DNA from 2 places in the Hornefia porci genome. Region 2 is predicted to be linked to the other one. Evidence: predicted binding sites of a transcription regulator. Region 2 holds the regulator's gene; the other holds the start of a gene.
The links. The regulator LexA, encoded in region 2, represses DNA repair genes until DNA is damaged. The targets are predictions, from matches to a motif close to AGAACANNTGTTCT.

Region 1: the regulator LexA is predicted to act here: its motif matches at 1,524-1,537, upstream of yneA (cell division suppressor protein YneA).

Annotation. Positions count from the first base shown of each region.
Region 1 covers NZ_MJIE01000001.1:321,406-324,565, forward strand. The annotation lists gene BHK98_RS01385 (FecCD family ABC transporter permease) at 1-204, shown strand, start outside; gene BHK98_RS01390 (ABC transporter ATP-binding protein) at 206-1,309, shown strand; gene yneA (cell division suppressor protein YneA) at 1,566-1,868, shown strand; gene BHK98_RS01400 (GTP pyrophosphokinase) at 2,351-2,878, opposite strand; gene BHK98_RS01405 (response regulator transcription factor) at 2,980-3,160, opposite strand, start outside.
Region 2 covers NZ_MJIE01000001.1:783,375-786,534, forward strand. The annotation lists gene BHK98_RS03715 (Na+/H+ antiporter NhaC family protein) at 1-936, shown strand, start outside; gene lexA (transcriptional repressor LexA) at 1,195-1,881, shown strand; gene BHK98_RS03725 (vWA domain-containing protein) at 2,087-3,160, opposite strand, start outside.

The DNA.
Region 1 (3,160 bases), 460 kb from region 2:
CTGATCAAGGGCGCTCTGGGCACGTCCAGGCCTATTGTTGTGATTCCGGGAGCCTTTGTGATGGGCGCGGTATTCTGCATGTTCTGTGATCTCATCGCACGGCTTGCCTTCGCTCCGCTGGAGCTGAACATCAGCACCGTGACATCCGTCTTCGGAGCACCAATTGTCATCTATATGATGGTCAGCAGAAAGAGAGGCAGATGAGATGAACGGGAATTATCTGACACTTGAACAGCTTTCCGTGGGATATCACAGCAAAAGCCTCATTGACGATATCTGTCTGAACGTCCGCAGAGGGGAGATTGTGACGCTCATCGGACCCAACGGCGCCGGAAAATCCACAATTCTGAAGACAATCGCCCGTCAGCTCACCCTGCTGCGCGGTGACGTGGTTATCGACGGGAGCAGTCTGAACGAGATGACTTTCCGGGATCTGTCCACACGTATGGCTGTGGTTCTTACAGACCGTCCGAAGCCGGAGCTTCTGACCTGTCACGATATCGTAGCGACCGGACGGTATCCGTATACCGGGCGTCTGGGAATTCTGACCCATGAGGACGAGGAGAAGGTGGACGAGGCGCTGGAGACGGTTCACGCACGCGAGCTTGGAAACCGTGATTTCAATGCGATCAGTGACGGGCAGAAACAGCGTGTGATGCTCGCCCGGGCAATCTGCCAGGAACCGGAAATCATCCTTCTGGACGAGCCGACATCGTTTCTGGACATCCGTTACAAGCTTGAGCTCCTGAGCGTCCTGCGCCGAATGGCCAAAGAAAAGGGAATCACTATCGTCATGACCCTCCACGAAATCGATCTCGCACAGAAAATCTCGGATCGGATTGTCTGTGTCAGCGGGGAGCACGCAGTCCGGGCCGGAACGCCGGAGGAGATTTTTCATTCGGAGATTATACGGGAGCTTTACGATATCGACAACGGATTCTATGATCCCGTGTTCGGAAGCATCGAGCTGGCAAGGCCGGAGGGAGATACGCCGCAGGTCTTTGTGATATCCTCAGGAGGAACCGGCATCCGGATCTACCGGGAGCTTCAGCAGGAGAATGTTCCCTTCGCCGCAGGCATTCTGTATGAGAACGATATTGATTATCAGCTGGCTTCGCTCCTGGCCTGCAGGGTGATAAGCGAACGTCCGTTTGCGGAGATTTCTTCTGAAACCTATGAGCAGGCAGTGGGGGAGATGGAACAATGTCAGAGAGTAATCTATGCGGGGGTTCCCAGAGGCGGAATCAACGCCCGTCTGTTTGATCTCGTCAGGCTTGCGGCGGACAAAGGAATCCTGGAGGAGGTCTGAACCTCATTCCACATTCCACGGCGGAACTGTATTCTATATCCAAATATATCAAAAACTTAATCTGCAGCAAAATACTGCCGACCGCAGAGGCGCCGAACCGGCGTCTTTTTTGGTGTAACTCTTTTTCCGCCGGTGCAGAAAAAAGCGAAAAAAGAGAAAACAAATGTTCGTTTCACTATTGACAACGAACATGTATTCTGATATTATAGCAGTACGAACAGACGTTCCGAACGAATGTTTCGCACAGAAGGTATACATGATGAGGAAGATGAGGATTGCATCGAAGTTCAGATTTACAATATTTGCGGTCATTGTGCTGCTGACGGTATTCACAGTGTTTTCGACGCTTGCAGGATTCAATACAGCGAACAGTTTATCAATGGATCAGTACAGATGCGTGGAGGTTGAATCTGGTGATACCTTATGGTCGATTGCGGCCGAATATGCTCCGGACAATAAAGATGTCCGTCAGATCGTATATGATATCTGTGAGACTAATGATATACAGGCAAACGACATTGCATCGGGACAGAAAATCCTCGTACCGGTGTATGATTGATCCCATATTACATTTCAGGTGTTCCGAACTGGCGCTCGGATTCAACTCCTGGATTAGAGGTTTTGATAAGGACCCGGCAGCCGGACCTGATACACCCGGCGCAGCGGGCCTTTATCATTTCTAAATCTTTTTTGAGACAGAGAGGTTCCATAATAAACGGCGTATGCCGCATACAGAGCCAGAAGACTTGGTCCGTACGGACGGACAGAGAACTGCGTAAAAAGATCTGATAAAACGAGGCTTAAATTTCCGTTTTAAGCGATTTTAAATGGTGATGAGGATATACGGGTCTACGGTGCAACCGTTGACAACCGTGAAAAACCGATCCCGCCGGTGTTGCGGGCTTTTTCTTGTTTTTCACCACAACTATTCCCAAAATTATGATTTTAGGAATAGTTATATCCGGAAAAGTCAGGAGAGAGCCGTCCCGCAAATCCCACAAATAACGGCCGATTCATCCGCACCCTCTCCTGTTCTTATCCTTACAATTTTTCCGGGGTTTCCTGACGTTCTCTCTGGATCTTTTTGCGAAGCACCTGCATGGATATATCACAGGACGCCAGTTCATCGGCACAGCGTTTCAGCTCCGCACCGATGAGTTCGGGATTGGACAGTTTCTTTTTATATTTAATTTCATGCTCCAGGCTCGCCCATGTATCCATTGCGATGGTCCTGAGCTGAAATTCAACATAATATCCTTTGTAACGGACGATCATGTGATAACTTCTGTAACCGTTCGGCTTGCAGTTTCGGATATAGTCCTTTTCTGCTGTAACCGTAAACGTGTTACGGATCATTGTAGCGTAATCATACACTTCGTCTATGAAATGGCAGATGATCCGGAAGCCGATGGCATCGTGTATCTCTTCCAGCGCAGAACGTTCGTTCTCGGGCAGATGATTGAGGCGGCATTTGTTCCGCATGCTTTCCTCGGATTTGATCCGTCTGCGGATGTGTTCATAATTTCCGTTTTCCAGCATTCTGCTGATTTCATCCGCGATTGCGTTCATTTCAGGGAGATGCTCTCCATATATACTGTTCATGCTTTCTGTTATTTTGCTTATTTTTACTGTTTTCGTATTCAGCGGTTCTCTGTTATTTGCGGTGCGGTTCAGGCGGATTCAAGCTCTGTCAGCCGACAGGATTGATGATCGCTCAAAATATGCAGATCCGCATTGATGGAAGCCAGCTTGTCATTGAGATAACTGATGTAAAGCGACAGCTTTTCTTCGTCTGTGTCGGGGTCGTCTTCCCATATCTGATCCCTGACCAGGCTGAAATCGATATCCCGG
Region 2 (3,160 bases):
GTCGGAACGATTACCGTGCTCGTCCCGATTGTCTTTGTCGTAGCCAACAGCGCGGACCTCAGCCTCCCGTTCTGCGTCGGAACAGTCGTCGGCGGCGCCATGTTCGGCGACAACCTGTCCTTCATCTCCGACACCACCATCGCCGCGACCAAGACACAGGGCGTGGAAATGAAAGATAAATTCCGGGTCAATTTCCACATCGCGCTCCCCGCGGCCATCATCACCTTTGTCATCTTGATCGTCGCAGCGATGATGGGAGGCTCCGCTGATCTCCAGCACTATCAGTACAATGTCTGGCAGGCCATCCCGTATTTCGTTGTTCTGCTGGCCTCCCTCTGCGGAATCAACGTCTTTATCGTTCTGGGCTGCGGCACAATCCTATGCGGCGTCGTGGGTCTCGCTACCGGCTCACTCACCATCGCCACGGCGTTCAGCGCCATGGGAGAAGGAACAAAGAATATGTTCGAGACCATGATCGTCACGATCCTGGTCGCCTCCATGGGCTCGCTGATGCGGGAATACGGCGGTTTCGAATGGATTCTTCAGACGATCCGGAACCACTCCAGAACACGTAGAGGCGGCATGCTCGGCATAGGACTGCTGACCGCTCTGATGGATATCGCAACGGCGAATAATACAGTAGCCATAGTGATGGCCGGACCGATCGCGAAGGACATCAGCGCCGAGTTCGGCATCGATCCGCGCAAGACTGCGTCCCTGATCGACATCTTCTCCTGCATATGCCAGGGGATCATTCCCTATGGCGCGCAGCTGCTGATCGCGGCCAGTATCGCCAAAATCACCAGCGTGTCCATCATTCCGTTCCTCTTCTATCAGTTCCTGCTTCTGGTCTGCGTCATCATCTCCATCATCGTCGACAGACCCGTCCGGGAACAGAAAGGCACGAAGGATCTTGAGAACAGAAAAATCAGCTGAGCGTTCCGCTCCCGCGCCGGTTATATGCTGCCGGCGCTTTTTTAATGCGCGTCCGGCCATCGGATGCGCCTGAAATATCAATACGCAGAACGCATATCCGTTGGCCTGCCGCAGGGATTTTCAGACGCTTTATCCGGAAACACGACGCGAACATGCGAACAGAGCCGAACAAAAATCCGGTACGAAGCGCGAACAAATGTTTACTTTTTGTTCGCGCTGTGTTATACTTTGTGTATAAATGATTTACAGGGGGACGCTATGGCAGATTTGAAGGAAAAAGAACAGAAGATACTGGATTTCATGAGAAAGGAAATCCGAACCAAGGGATATCCGCCGACTGTTCGCGAGATATGCGCGGCTGTCGGAATCAAGTCCACCTCTACGGCTCATAAAGCCATCGGCGCTCTGGTGGAGAAGGGCTACCTTCGCAAGGATCCGGCCAAGCCGCGGGCGCTGGTTCTGGTGCCGCAGGAGGAAGACGAGCCGGAAGCCGATACACCGGACGTTCCTGAAAACGCCGCCGCTCCGCCGCAGGCTCCCGATCCGGCGCCGGAACGCGAGGACGTCATCGACATCCCCGTTATCGGACGCGTCGCCGCCGGTACGCCGATCACCGCGGAGGAAAATATGGACGGGACCTTCCCGGTTCCCGCGCAGTTCGTGCAGGGAACCTGTTTCATGCTCCGCGTTCGCGGTGAATCCATGATCAATGTGGGCATCATGGACGGGGATCTGATCCTCGTCGAGCAGCAGAACACCGCGGAAAACGGTGATATTGTGGTTGCCATGATTGACGGATTTGAAAGCGAAGCGACCGTGAAGACCTATTACAGAGAAGATGACCACATCCGCCTTCAGCCGGAAAACGACACCATGAGCCCGATTATCGTCCGGGATGTGAGCATTCAGGGGAAGGTTCGCGGCGTCTTCCGCTACCTGAACTGAGCCGTAACTGAGCCGTGCACAATCCGCCGGAAGCCTGACCTGCCGGCGTCAGCTCAGTCAGCTTAGCCGGCTCCGGTTCCGGCTTAACCGGCCGGTGTTGCTCTATGCCCTTGAAGCAAGGCCGAGAGAGATCCCTTCGGTCCGTTCCGTAAAGGCAGCCGGCCGATAGTCTACTATGCCCTCGAAGCGAGGCAGGCCGACTCGCTTATCGTGAAAGAAGCTTCTGTATCGCGGCGTCCAGCCCGTCGAGCGTCAACTCGTACATCGGAAATACGTCCCGTACCAGTGCGATGGTGCGGGATCCCCACGCATATCCCCAGCGTTCTTTTTTTATGGGATTCAGCCAGACGATATTTTTATAATGTCTCTCCAGTTTTTTTAACCAATCGATGCCGGGTTCTTTGTTGTAGACATACCAGTCCAGATTTCCTCCCCGGGATAATAACTCATAGCTGGACATCGCCGCATCACCCACCAGAATCACCTTATAGTCCGAATCCAGATTTCTGAGCACCCACTCGGTCTCGATCCAGCGGCCGCTCGCGCAGGAGGGATCCGTATAAAGGTAATCATAGACACAGTTATGGAAATAATAGATTTTCAGATCTTTCAGGTGTGTTGAATCGTGCAGCGCCTGAAACAGTCTGCTGCAGAGTTCGCTGTGCTGATACATGGAGCCGCCCGCATCCATCAGCAGAAGCAGCTTGACGGTGTTCTTCCGGGGCTTTTCATAAACAAGTCTCAGAAGTCCTGCATTCTCACAGGTGGCGTCAATGGTCTCATCGATGTCCAGTTCTGTTTTCGCCGTGTCTACCCGGGTGGAAAACTGCCGCAGCTTCCGGAAAGCCATCTGAAACTGACGGGTATCCAGCTCATTATCCTGCCGGAAATCACGGAAATTGCGTTCCTCCGCAATCTGCACCGCCGACCGGTGCCGTCCCGCTCCGCCGACCCGGATTCCCGCAGGATTGTAGCCGCCGTGGCCGAAGGGCGATGTCCCTCCGGTTCCGACCCAGTAATTTCCGCCGTCGTGCTTTTCCTTCTGTTCCTCCAGACGTTCCCGGAACATCTTCTGCAGCGTATCGAAATCAAATTCCTTCGCCCATTCCGGCATATCCTCGAGTTCCCGCTCCAGCTCACCCTGATTCAGCCAGTCCCACAGTTCCTCCGGAAGCTCATCCACCGGCCGGATCGACTGGAAAAAAGCAGCAAACGCCATATCAAATTTGTCGTAGTCGCTCTCCCGTTTCACGAGGACATTCCGGCACAGATAATAAAA